DNA from 2 places in the Aneurinibacillus baijiui genome. Region 1 is predicted to be linked to the other one. Evidence: riboswitches for the same ligand, from Rfam matches in the RefSeq annotation. Region 1 holds a riboswitch; the other holds the start of a gene.
The links. A riboswitch is a leader RNA that binds a small molecule or an ion and turns the genes downstream of it on or off. The one in region 1 is predicted to bind glycine.
Positions count from the first base shown of each region.

Region 2: linked by a shared signal. The riboswitch ahead of glyA (serine hydroxymethyltransferase) and the one ahead of gcvT (glycine cleavage system aminomethyltransferase GcvT) in region 1 are both predicted to bind glycine.

Region 1 covers NZ_JBFTXJ020000010.1:112,218-119,115, forward strand. The annotation lists gene AB3351_RS17455 (YqhG family protein) at 1-46, opposite strand, end outside; gene AB3351_RS17460 (DEAD/DEAH box helicase) at 43-1,761, opposite strand; gene AB3351_RS17465 (ion channel) at 2,178-2,540, opposite strand; gene AB3351_RS17470 (hypothetical protein) at 2,660-3,061, opposite strand; gene AB3351_RS17475 (hypothetical protein) at 3,301-3,483, shown strand; glycine riboswitch at 3,747-3,837, shown strand; glycine riboswitch at 3,841-3,943, shown strand; gene gcvT (glycine cleavage system aminomethyltransferase GcvT) at 4,012-5,112, shown strand; gene gcvH (glycine cleavage system protein GcvH) at 5,154-5,546, shown strand; gene gcvPA (aminomethyl-transferring glycine dehydrogenase subunit GcvPA) at 5,550-6,898, shown strand, end outside.
Region 2 covers NZ_JBFTXJ020000001.1:28,232-35,129, reverse strand. The annotation lists gene sdaAA (L-serine ammonia-lyase, iron-sulfur-dependent, subunit alpha) at 1-858, opposite strand, end outside; gene AB3351_RS00185 (serine dehydratase beta chain) at 903-1,358, opposite strand; gene glyA (serine hydroxymethyltransferase) at 1,380-2,630, opposite strand; glycine riboswitch at 2,804-2,909, opposite strand; gene AB3351_RS00175 (nucleobase:cation symporter-2 family protein) at 3,038-4,369, opposite strand; gene AB3351_RS00170 (M20 family metallopeptidase) at 4,458-5,633, opposite strand; gene AB3351_RS00165 (DUF1989 domain-containing protein) at 5,637-6,269, opposite strand; gene AB3351_RS00160 (cyclase family protein) at 6,282-6,898, opposite strand, start outside.

The sequences.
Region 1 (6,898 bases):
CGGCAAAATAACGTTCAAGGAACGAACGAACCTGCATCTGATTCATGGAAGTATGGCTCCTTCCAGCGATTCTTCGGCAGGTATGATGGCTTCAGTATCCTGACGCACTGCCTGGATTACCTGACTTAAGTTGTCCATTTTAATGGCGAGTTCTCCTTCGCTTTTTGAGGATAAGAGAATATCGATGACATTTTTCTCAAGCGACTTGTTAAGATGCAGACGATCAATGATCGTATCCAATTCCCCAATCACCATCTCGAATAGATTGATCTTTTCATAGAGCAGATGCAAAATTTTTTCTTCGATGGTGCCGCGTGTTGCCAGATTATAGATATAGACGTCCCGAGTCTGACCGAGACGGTGCACACGACCGATTCGCTGCTCTACCCGCATCGGATTCCATGGCATATCATAGTTAATCAACCGATTGCAGAATTGCAGGTTGATTCCTTCTCCCCCGGCTTCGGTAGCGATCAGCGCCTGTGCGCGGTGCTCGAATAGCTGGCTCATCCAATCCTTTTTGCTGCGTTTAAAGCCGCCGCGAAACAAGACAGAGGTAACTCCGTGTTGCGCTAGCATACGCTGCAGATATTCTTGTGTCGCACGGTATTCGGTAAAAATAATCACTTTATCATCAGACTTTTTAATAATGTCGATAACTTTCTCTGCCTTCTGATGTGTTGTAACCTGCTTTAGCGTCTCGATCAGTGCAAGAATATGCTGCCGTACGGGCGAAGATTCCGCGGCGCGGTTATACATATTTACCAGCGTCATGAATGCGGCATCCCTGCTGCTGCAAATCTCTCGCTGCAGCGTAATAAGGGCGAGCGGGTTTTTATATCCACCCTCTTCATCGTGATACTGCTCCTGGACAAAACGGGTGATTTGTTCATATAATGTCTTCTCTTCAGATGACAGCTCCACAGGTACTGTAATGACATGTCGTGCAGTGAATTCGACTTTGCCGTCGGCGCGTCGGTTGCGCACCATTATTTTTTTTAATTCATTCTTTAATGTTTCATTGTTTTTTACTTGACGTCTGCCCTGTACATAGCTTTCCTGGAATTGTGCGGATTGACCTAAATGCCCTGGCTTCAGCAATGTAATAAGGTTATACAGCTCATCGAGCTCGTTTTGAATAGGGGTAGCGGTGAGCAATAAACAGTACTTTTTCTTCAGCTCCTGAATGAATTGATAGTTTTTGGTCTGTTTATTTTTGAGCTTATGCGCCTCATCAACAATAACGAGATCATACGGTTGAGCAAGGACGATATCACGATGCGGAGGACGTTTGGCTGTATCAATAGAGGCTACGACCACATCATATTGTGTCCACATATATTCTTTTCGCTGTGCTATTGCCGGAATAGAAAATTTGCTTGTCAACTCCCGCACCCATTGTACAACAAGAGAGGCAGGCACAAGGATCAATACCTTTTTGACAAGGCCGCGTACCATATATTCTTTAAGAATCAGTCCAGCTTCAATTGTCTTACCAAGACCTACTTCATCAGCGAGCAGTGCGCGTCCGTGCATTTCGCAAATGACTGTTTGGGCGGTCTCGATTTGATGAGGAAGCGGGGTAAGGTGAGGTAGGTGTCTAAGACACTGTAATTCATTGAAATCACCTACCGCGCAGGCACCTTCAGCTTCCCAGGCCAATCGATATAACTCGCGATGGTGCCACGGTCCATCTTCCTGCACTCTTGTTTTAAAGCCTTCAAGCCAATCCCTTTGAAATGTAATGGGGATGTCCATCATGCCAAAGCCACCTTCTTTCTTTTCCGTTCCTAGCCGTTAGGCCAGCATGCGAACATGGTCTATATCGATAGAATGCCCAGAAAAAAAAGAATCTATGTAAAAAATTATCTTTTGTGTTTCAAGTAGAAGTAGAGTGGGAAAGTATATCGTAAGCTTCAAACATAAAAATGGGATTGAAAGAATAATGCAGCGATGAAGCGTTATCAGCCTCAACCCGCGTTTGGAGCTTGCATAAGGTGTGTGAATACACGCCAATACCGAAGATACGATGAGACATTCACTATGCGTATATATGGCCATCAGGAGCCGAATGTCTCGATTGTGTGTTCGGTTCTACGAAAAGTGCGGACCGCGTGTGCGGTGCGCACTTTTTGCATGGCTGTACATAAAAAAAGAAGGAGGATTCCTCCCTCTTTTCAAGAGGTATGTGTGGGCGGCTTTGAGCTGGGGAATGCGGCATACCGGATAACCAGCGCAGCCGGCAGGACATAGCCGATCATCGCTTCAAGCATAGCGACCCCCCTGGCGGCACCGAATGGACTTAAATCTCCGTATCCGACTGAAAGTAGGGTCACCGCGCTGAAGTAAAATGAACGTGTAATCCGGTCATACCACTGGCTTTGATGCGCAGGAGAAGCATAATGATCGAGAATAAATCCAAGACCCATCCATTCAAGCACACAGTATAGGAGCCCGAACGAAAGTACAAGATTCATATACAGTAAAAAAAGGATCAAAAAATTATGCCATGTTCTCCATTCGATCATGTTTTGTTTCATTGTCTCACATCCGGAACATACGTATTTAGAGTACATTGCTAACTTGTACATATGTATGCCGGAAGGGAGGGGAATTATGAAATGTACTGTATATCTAATTGAGTAGCAGAAGAACTCGATTATAGGCGCGACTTGTAGAATTGTCCGTTCGCATCTCGACCATCTTCTGCGGATTTCTCTATGTCTTCGCCTGCGCTGTTTAGTTTTTTACGCAGATTTGCTGCACATGAACTGCAGTATTCTCCTAGCGTAATGAGAGTGTTGCAGCTTTTGCACGGATATTGTAGATTCGGATAGCGTGTGAGGTCAAAATACTTTTCGCGAATCAAATATTCGATATAGCGAAGCGAGATATCAAGGTCCTGCGAAATCTGAGCAAGGGGAGCATTCCGTCTTTCCTTTGGTTTCAAATAGTCGCGAATACGTTTAACGGTGTCTAGCTCCTTGCGTGCACAGTCTGGACAGACCGATTTAGAGACTTTCATAAAGACCTTGCCGCACACAGAACAATTCGATAGCATGTTCTTGTACTCCCTTCTAAACTGAGGTGAAAATTTTATATCTTCTTTTATAATAAGAGGTTATCTGGAAATTTTCTTGTGTTCTTCTCTTTTTTATACGAAAATGATTCCTTTGAACCATATAAAAAGGCGTACTTTTCTTTAGGTATTGAATCATAAAACAAGAGATGAAATAATGAAAAAGACGGATATAAAGGTACGGTTGTTTGTAGCCGGGCCGTAAGGAGGGCATATATAGCATGGAAAAAAAGCCGCTGCTTGGTCAGATTGACGAACATGGGAATCTAGTGCTGCCGCCGGAGATTCAAGAGATTCTCGGGTATGGAACCATTGAGATCGCTGTGGAAGATGATTGTATTGTACTGACCAAGGTCGATCCGATATATACATGTGTATGGGAACCAAAACAAAATAGAAAATAAAAGAAGCAGCGGAGTGGGCAGAGATGTTTGCTCCGTTTTTTATGTAGGAAAGCTGATTTTTGTTAATAATGTTCGGTTTTTTGTTTATATTTGATTGAAATGTGATTTTTATTCGTGTTATATTCGTAAAAGACAAACAATATTATGTTTTGATTAATTTTCGTTAATAAAAAAGTGATGAATGCATTGCAATTTTTCTGATTCATGGTACGATAGAAGCGAATGATATGTTTGACTTTTAACAATAATATAATATCGTGCGGATGAAAGCAGAGGGAGAGAACGTGCGAAGCACGTCGCCGAAGGAGCAAGAATACCTTTCAATCTCTCAGGCAAAAGTACTTCTGTGGGACGCAACTCTGGAGAGAGCTCGCATGACGAGCCACCAAAGGGGAAACCGGAATAGGACGCTGCCGTTGCGCAGCTTGGTCTGGGTAGCTCTCAGGTACAAAGGACAGAGATAGGGAAGACGCCCTATCCCTGTCCTTTTTTTGTGAAAAATGAGAATGTTTACGGGAGGTTGGATGAATGACTGTATTGCAACAAACGCCTTTGTATCCACTGTATGCAGAGTATGGAGCCAAAACGATTGATTTTGGCGGTTGGGATTTGCCTGTTCAGTTCTCAAGCATCCAAAAAGAACATGAGGCGGTGCGTACAAAGGCCGGTTTATTCGACGTTTCACACATGGGTGAAATAGAGGTAAAAGGGAAAGACGCGCTTGCTTTTATACAGAAAATAACGACAAACGATGCATCGAAGCTGACGATCGGTCAGGCACAGTATACGATTATGTGTTATCCAGACGGCGGCACGATTGATGATCTGTTGGTTTATAAATGTGGGGATAATGAATATCTGCTCGTTGTTAATGCTTCTAATATCGATAAAGACTATGAATGGATGAAGAAGCATGCGGAAGGCGAGATGACTCTACGCAATATATCGGATGAAATAGCTCTGCTGGCTTTGCAGGGGCCGCTTGCTGAAACGGTGGCACAGAAGCTGACGGACACGGATGTATCTGCGATTCGCTTCTTTCATTTCGAACAGAATGTGAATTTCTCAGGCGTGGCTGGACTGGTCTCGCGCACGGGCTACACTGGTGAAGATGGATTTGAAATTTATATAAAAGCGGAAGATGCACCTGTGCTATGGAAAAAAATCCTTGAAGCCGGTGGGGAGGATGTGCTGCCGTGTGGATTGGGTGCGCGTGATACGCTTCGCTTTGAAGCGCGTCTGCCGCTGTATGGCCAGGAATTAAGTAAGGATATCAGTCCGCTTGAGGCTGGATTGGGATTTGCGGTGAAGGTTGATAAGCCGGTACCGTTCATCGGGCAGGAGGCACTCAAAGCACAGAAGGAAAATGGCATCCCGCGCAAGCTGGTCGGCCTAGAAATGATCGAACGCGGCATTCCGCGCACGCATTATGCCGTATATGCAGGCGATGAGCAAGTAGGTGAGGTGACAACAGGTACACAGTCGCCGACGCTTAAGAAAAGCGTGGGTCTTGCTCTTGTGAAGCGTGAGCATAGTGAGCCGGGTACAGAACTGGACGTAGAAATCAGAGGGAAGCGTGTCAAGGCAAAAGTTGTACCGACGCCTTTTTATAAGCGCCCGAAAGCATAAACAATGACACAGTAAGGAACGAAATTGGGGGAGAAGACAAGATGAGTCAATTGCAGATGGAGTATAGATACAGCAAGGAACATGAATGGGTGGAAGTGCTTGACGGTGGGCGTGTACGTGTCGGCATTACGCACTTTGCTCAAAATCAGCTCGGGGATATCGTATTTATTGAACTGCCGGAGGAAGGCGCTGTCGTAAAGGTAGATGAAAGCATGGGTACTGTTGAATCCGTGAAAGCTGTGTCCGATATTTACTCACCGGTAAGTGGGGAAGTGGTGGAGGTAAACCAGGCGCTCGAAGATGCACCGGAGACAATTAACGGGGATGCATATGATGCTGGCTGGATGGTTGTTATTGCCCTCTCTGATCCCGCAGAGCTGGATGCATTGATGACAGCCGAGCAGTATGAAGCATACAGCAAGGAGGAGGAATAAAGCGTGACCGTAAAATATCGTTATCTTCCAATGACTGAGGCGGATCGCCAGGAGATGCTGGCCGATCTCGGTATCACCAACATTGCAGAGCTGTTCGCAGATATTCCAGAGTCGATTCGTTTTAAGGGGGAGCTTGAGATTCCTGAAGCAATCCCGGAAACAGAGCTGACCAAACATATGGGGCGAATGGCGGGAAAAAACGTCAACGCGCTTGATTATGCCTGCTTCTTAGGTGCAGGCACGTATGATCACTACATTCCAAGCGTGGTAAATCATGTCATCTCCCGCTCTGAATTTTATACCGCTTATACACCGTATCAGCCAGAGATCAGTCAGGGTGAGCTGCAGGCGATTTTTGAGTTTCAGACGATGATCTGCGAATTAACCGGAATGGATGTCGCCAACTCGTCTATGTATGACGGAGCTACCGCATTAGCGGAGGCTGCGGCAATGACAGCAGCAAAGACGAAGCGCAAAAAAGTTGTGGTATCACGCGGTGTGCACCCAGAAGCGCGCTCGATTCTGCAAACCTATGCCAAGGGACAGGGCTTAGAGATTGTCGAGATTGGCTGCAAAAACGGAATCACAGATATGGAGGCTCTTGCGGCCGCAGTGGATGAGACAACGGCTTCTGTTCTTGTCCAATATCCGAACTTCTTTGGTGCGGTCGAGCCGCTCAACGAAATTGAGAAGATCGCACACCAGCATAAGGGTCTGCTCGTCGTGAGTGCAAATCCGCTTTCTTTAGGCATTCTTACACCGCCGGGCGCATTCGGTGCTGATGTTGTTGTAGGAGACGCACAGCCGTTTGGGATTCCGATGGCTTTTGGCGGCCCGCACTGCGGCTATTTTGCAGTGAAAAAAGAACTGATGCGTCAGATTCCAGGGCGCATTGTGGGGCAGACGAAGGATGAAGAAGGGCGTCGGGGCTTTGTGCTAACGCTTCAGGCGCGTGAGCAGCATATCCGACGTGAAAAAGCGACATCCAACATCTGCTCCAACCAGGCGTTAAATGCATTGGCCGCAGCGGTGGCGATGACATCGCTCGGTAAGCAAGGTGTGCAGGAAATGGCGCTGCTCAACGTACAGAAGACGCAGTATGCGAAGCAGCAAATCGCCAAACTTAACGGCTACGAAGTGACATATGATACCCCGGTATTTAATGAATTTGTGATTAAGGCGTCACGGCCAATAGGTGACATTAATCGAGCGCTTCTCCAGAATGGAATTATCGGCGGCTTTGATCTTGGACGTGATTATCCCGAGCTTGCAGGGCATATGCTGCTGGCTGTGACAGAGCTGCGTACAAAAGAAGAGATCGACCGATTAGTGAAAGGATTGGAGGGAGCGCA
Region 2 (6,898 bases), on a different contig from region 1:
GTCTTTAATCTTCTGTCCGGTCGGCGTGATCGCAAGGCCGCCCCGCGCCGTCTCCCGCAGCGATACCGGCATCGTTCTGCCGATGTCGTACATCGCAGCAATCACTTCATCCAGCGGAATGCGGCTGGTAATACCAGCTAGGCCAATATCGGCCGCAGAGAAGGCGATCGAGGTGCCTATCACATTGCGCTTGATGCACGGCACTTCCACCAGCCCGGCAACCGGATCGCATACGAGGCCCAGCATGGATTTGAGAGCGACCGCTGCCGCATGAACCGCCTGATGCGGGGTACCGCCGCGAAGCTCAACGATGGCCGCAGCAGCCATCGCTGTAGCCGATCCTACTTCCGCCTGGCAGCCGCCCGCAGCCCCCGATATAAAGGAGCGGTTGGCGATGATATAGCCGATGGCGCTCGCCGTAAACAGTCCCATGACTAGCTTTTCAAATGAAAGATTGGCATTTTCATATAAGGAGAACAAGCAGCCAGGAAGAATGCCTGCCGAACCAGCTGTCGGCGTGGCGACAATGACACCCATGCGCGCATTGGTTTCCGATGTGGCAAACGCGAACCGCATCGCATCTGTAATCAGACTGCCTGATACATACTGTCCCTGTTCCTTGTATACACCCAGCCGGTATGCATCGCCACCGGAAATCCCGCTGGGCGCAGAAGAAGCATCGGACACGCCAGCGTCAACCGCCTCTTTCATTTTGATTAGACGCTCTTTCATTTTGTGGATGATCGCCTCTTTTGGCTGACCGGATGTTTCCGCCTCTAATGCAAGCATCCAATCAGCAAGACCCTCATTCATACGCTCACAGTGCTCTACCAGCTCTTCAATCGTTTGAACCGCCATCCTGCTCCCTCCCTTCCGTTATATCTTCATGCATCCGTATCCTGCTACGTATAGGAAGAATCCAGCAGCACATCAAGCGCTTCCCCATCAATGGAAAAAATCTTCGATGTGCCGCCGCCAATGGATACACCGCCCACTTGAAAGGCTCTGTCATCCTTTTGTGCCGTAACGATGACCGTGTTCGGATGGTCATAGTAGGGGCAGTCCTCTTCCATTTGAAAGCGAATGTCTATGTTCTTCTCCTTCGCTAGATCAAGCGCAGAGCGGATTTGTGTATCATGTGTGTCCAGTCCAAGCAGGCCGCCTACAATCGCTTTGTCTGTTCCATGCCCGCGATACGTCTCAGCGAAAGAGCCGTAGAAGGTGACCTCCGCCCGGGTCGGTGGGCCGTGCAGCAGGTCGTGCACGAATTTGCCGATCAGCACAACCCCTGCCGTATGTGAGCTAGACGGACCCACCATAATGGGACCGATAATATCGAAACAGCTGCTGTATGCCATATGTTCTTCCTCCTGCTGCCTTTATTTAACGGATACTTGTTCGTACAGCGGATTCGCTTCACAGAGGTCGGCGACGATTTGGCGCGCCTGCGCAATGGCTTCCTCGCTGCCTTTACTTTTCAGGACGAGCGCAATCGCCCGGCCAACGGCGGCCATATCGTGCTCATCCATGCCGCGTGTAGTAACGGCTGGCGTACCGATGCGAATGCCGCTGGTAACAAACGGACTTGCCGTATCGAATGGAATGGTGTTCTTATTCACCGTAATATGGGCTTCTTCAAGAAGGGCTTCCGCTTCTTTTCCGGTTAACCCCCACGGCCGCACATCCAGCAGGACAAGGTGATTGTCTGTTCCGCCGGACACGAGTGCCGCCCCTTCTGCAAGCAGCGTGTCTGCTAATGCTCCCGCATTTTTTACTACCTGCTGCGCATACTGCGTAAAGCGCGGATCAAGCGCCTCTTTAAATGCGACCGCCTTGGCCGCAATTACATGCATAAGTGGGCCTCCCTGAATACCAGGAAAAATAGCTTTGTTTATGCCCTTGGCAATCTCTTCATCGTTTGTGAGAATGATGCCGCCGCGCGGTCCACGCAGTGTTTTATGGGTCGTGCTCGTTACAACATGCGCATGCGGCACCGGGGACGGATGCAGCCCTGCCGCCACGAGACCGGCGATATGAGCCATATCCACCATAAAGTAGGCGCCCACTTTGTCGGCAATGGCGCGGAAGCGCGCAAAATCAATGATGCGTGCATAGGCGCTCGCCCCAGCGATCATGAGCTTCGGCTTTTCACGCAGCGCAATCGTCTCCAATTCATCGTAATCAATCAGGTGGGAGTCCTCTCGTACACCGTACGCTACCACATTGAACCATTTCCCTGAGATGCTTACAGGGCTTCCATGCGTTAAATGACCGCCATGTGAGAGATTCATGCCCATGATCGTATCGCCCGGCTGCAGCAGTGAAAAGAAGACCGCCATGTTGGCCTGCGCTCCTGAATGCGGCTGCACATTCGCATACTCGGCTCCAAATAGCTGCTTGAGCCTCTCGATCGCCAGCCTCTCTGCTGCATCGACGAATTCACAACCCCCGTAGTAGCGCTTTCCGGGATAGCCTTCCGCGTATTTGTTGGTCATCACCGAACCCATCGCCGCCATAACCTCTTCACTTACAAAGTTCTCTGAAGCAATCAGCTCCAGTGTGCTGTGCTGCCGCTTTCGCTCCTTCTCAATGGCCTCGTAAATTTCCGTATCGTGCTCATGTAATGCCATTTCTACCCCGTCTCCTTTCATCATGTGTGTTCTATCTTTCTTTTTTGCATAACAAAAAAGGACAAAAGAAAGATAGAGATGATTCTACCTTTCCTCTGTCCTTTTACCTGAGAGATTATTTCCGCGTAGGCGGAACATTCCCCTTGGGTGGCTGATCGCTCTCTCCAGAGGTGCGTCCTATTGTGGTTCGCTTTACCTGAGAGTTTATCTTCTACGGATTTTTTAGAAGTTGCTCCTTCGGTGCCGAATGGTTTATTCGGTCTCTCCCACAACAGTCATTCGCCGTTATATAGTTGATGTGCTGTCACTATCCACATGGTACTATATAGGAAAGGTAAATACAATAATATTTAAAATATTTTTTATATTTGTATCATTCGATTGCAAGTGTTCAATCGCCTTAGCCTTTACGAGACGGATTCAATGGAATGCTCGGACTTCAATGCTTCAATCGTCTCCTCCATGCTTTCCTTGCCGACACCATTCAGTATGAGGTTAAGCAGAATGGCCGCAAAACTGCCCGTAACGATACCGCTTTCTACAATCAAGCGGATGCTTTCCGGAAGGTTCGAGAACACGACCGGCGCAATCGATACGCCCAAGCCGAGGCCCACCGATGTTGCTACAACAAGCATATTTTCTACCTTGTGAAAGTTTACGGTCATAAGCTGGCGAACCCCCGATGCCATCACCATGCCGAACATCGGGATCATTGCTCCTCCTAATACCGCATTCGGAATGATCGTGGTCAGCGCAGCGACTTTGGGCAGCAGGCCGAGAAACATAATGATAAAGCAGGCAGCTACCACCACCCGTTTCTTTTTCACACCGGTGAGCGCAATGAGACCGACATTTTGTGAATAGGTTGTGTAGGGGAATGCCTGAAAAATACCGCCTACAACCTGTGCCAATCCTTCTGCCCGAAGGCCGCGTTTTAAATCTTTTCCGTCAATCTTTTTGTCGCATACTTCAGCCAGGGCAAAAAAGACACCGGTGGATTCAATCATGCTTACGATCCCGACCAAGACCATGCTTACAATCGCAGCAAAATGAAAGGTCGGCATACCAAAGCGGAACGGCTCAACCATATGGAACCACGAGGCTTCCTTTACAGCAGAGAAGCTTACCAAGCCCATAAAATACGCGATGACCGTACCGATAATAAGAGACAGCAGCACCGAAATCGTTTTCATATATCCGGTAAAGAAACGGTTCATCAGCACAATAGAGAACAGCGTAATGCCGGCCAGTATAAGGTTGGTAAGGCTGGCATAGCCCGGCGTATCCGGCTGCCCTGTAATGTTGCCCATGGCTGCGCCAATCAATGAAGTACCGATAATAATCACGACCGAGCCGGTGACGACGGGAGGGAAAAAACGGATGATTTTGTCCATAAACTGTGCCAGAATGGCAATGATAACACCGGCCGCAATAATCGCTCCGTAGATGGCGGTGATGCCCTGCATCTGTCCGATGGCGATCATCGGTCCGACTGCCTGGAAGGCACATCCCATGAGGATGGGCAGCCGGATGCCAAAGTATTTTCCACCGATCACCTGCAGCAAAGAAGCGACACCGCATGTAAACAAATCAATCGAAATCAAATAAGCAATTTGCTCTGGGGTCATGCCGATCGCCGGTCCGACAATAAGCGGTACAACCACTGCACCCGCATACATGGCCAGTACATGCTGAAAACCGAGCGTTCCTACTTTCCAGATATTCAATCCTTCTCCCATAGAGAATTCCTCCCCAAATTTGAAAGGTATGGATCTGACGTGCGCGCTGTGCTCACGGTTTTCAGATCCTGAGGGCATATCGGCAGGACTATTTTGTTTGTGCTTGCTTTATCGGTGCGGCAGTTTCATTCTTTCCATTAAGAAAGCGGATGGCAAGTTCTTTATAAAATGCAATAGAACGCAGATAAGCAGGTACAGCCACCCATTCATCCGGCTGATGCGCGAGCTTCTCATCACCCGGTCCATAAATTAGCGTTGGAATTTTGCTGTGCGGGTTCAGCACAGAAGCATCCGTATAATACGAGACCCCGGCACATTCGCTCTCCGCAAGCCCTTTTAGCGAGAGAGCGGTCTGAATGAGCGAAGCATGAGGACTTGTTAGAACAGGTGTACGATTCAACACAACACTGCACTCAGCTCGAAACGACGGAAGGCTGGCAGCAAGCTCGTCAAGCTTGGCATTCAGCTCGCGAATGAGAGCGTCATGGGATTGGGGAGGAATGCTGCGAATATCTACGTGAATGAAGCACTGATCCGGAATGACATTCGTTTGGATACCGCCGCCGATTTGGGTAACCGCCATACTGCTCGATCCAAGCGGTGCCTGTTCGATGCGCCACTCCAACTTGAATGATTTAATGAGTCGGATCACATGAGTCATGTAATCGATGGCATTGATTCCCTGATCCGGCATCGATCCGTGTGCAGTTTTGCCGTACGTTTTGATTTCCAGCCAGAGCGCGCCTTTATGACCGATGACAACCTTCTCGTTCGTCGGCTCACCAATGACGATCGCATCGATGTCCTGCATGCCCATCACATCCTGATAATGACGCGCCCCGCAGCTGTCCACCTCTTCTCCGGCGGTAGCCAAAAAAACCAGATCTCCATTAAGCTTTACCCCTTCCGTATGCAGCTCCTCGATAGCAAGCAGCATGGCAGCCAGCCCGCTCTTCATATCAGAGGCTCCGCGGCCGTATAGACGATCCCCTACCAGCTCGCCGCTATACGGCTCGTACGTCCACGGCTGTTTTCCCGGTGATACCGTGTCGATATGGCCGCAGAACATAAGTGTTTTTCCCTTCGCACCTGTCCCCTGTAGGCGAAGCTCAAAATTGCTCCGGTTTCCATCCACCATCGTCACGCTTCCGCGCAATCCTCTGCTTTCGCAGCGCGCGGCCAGCATTCTGCTGATCTCATGTTCATTTCCGGGCGGATTGGATGTATTGACCCGGAGCAATTCTTGTAAAAACGAAACAGGCATATCCTATCTCCTTCCCAGTACCTGAAGCTTTAGCGAGGTAACTTTAAAGCCGTTCACAGGCGCCATATCCTGCGAGCACGTGGAGACAGCAACGATGACATCCTCCATCGCCTTCAGCTGCACATAATCACCCGGCTTTGAGCGCGGCTCTTCAATTATATAGTCCCAATTTTCATCCAGCTGATTGTTCATAAACCAGTTAATCGGATCGGGGACAGGACGGTCCACGCCGAATGCTGCCATCGCTTTTTTTAAATTGTCATGGCAGTTCGGATGGTTCTCATCATCGAAGTCGATTTTATAGCGCCAGTAATCACAGGCCGGAAAAAAGAAATCATGCCTGCCTACCGTATCTTTGACCATCTGCATTAACGGTCTGCGCTTATTGCTGTATAAGTAGTCTCCTTCTTTTAAACGGATGCTGCTCAGCGAGGCGCGCATATGCACAGGCGAAACGTGTTCATCATGATCGGATGTGTGAAAGCAGACGAAGTCGCCAACCTGCTTGCCCTCCATATCAATAATGACCAGCTCTTCTCCCTGACGGACGAGCACGCTGCGCCCATCATACGGCGGAATGATTACTTCTTCTTTCACATACAGATCGCCTGATGTTTGTGTTTGCATACGATTCATTGTCGTTCCCTCCTAGTCCATGAATAGAGCCACAGCGCGGATTGGAGATCCTGTTCCTTTGCGAATTTTCAGCGGCAGACCAAAGTACAAAAAGCGCTTGCCCGCGACTTTATCAAGGTTGCATAAATTCTCTGTATTCGTCATTTGATATTCGCGGCAGATCAAATGACCCGAGTATTTCGTATCCTTCGGATGATCGATGGCAGGCGCATCAATCCCGATATTTACCACCCCCCGTTTTGCCAGCCATTCTGCAGCCCTGTAGCTCAGACCCGCATGGCGCGTCAGCCACTCGTCCGTGCCGTATGACCGGTTAAAATGGCCCGTATACAGCAATACGATATCGCCTTGATCGATCTGAAGCGAATGCTTCGATACCGCTTTCTCCAGATCCTGCGGCTCAATATAGTCATCTTTGGAGACATGGGAAACATCGAGGCATACGGCAGGCCCATAAAAATATTCCATCGGCATTTCATCAATGGTCGGACCGCTCGGATCATATTCATAAATCGCATCGCTGTGCGTTGGGCCGTGTTCGTTAATAATCAGCGTATTGGTCGCAAATTCAAAACCGATCTGCTTTTTCGATTCTTCATGGGTGATATGCCGGTAGACCATCGTTTTTG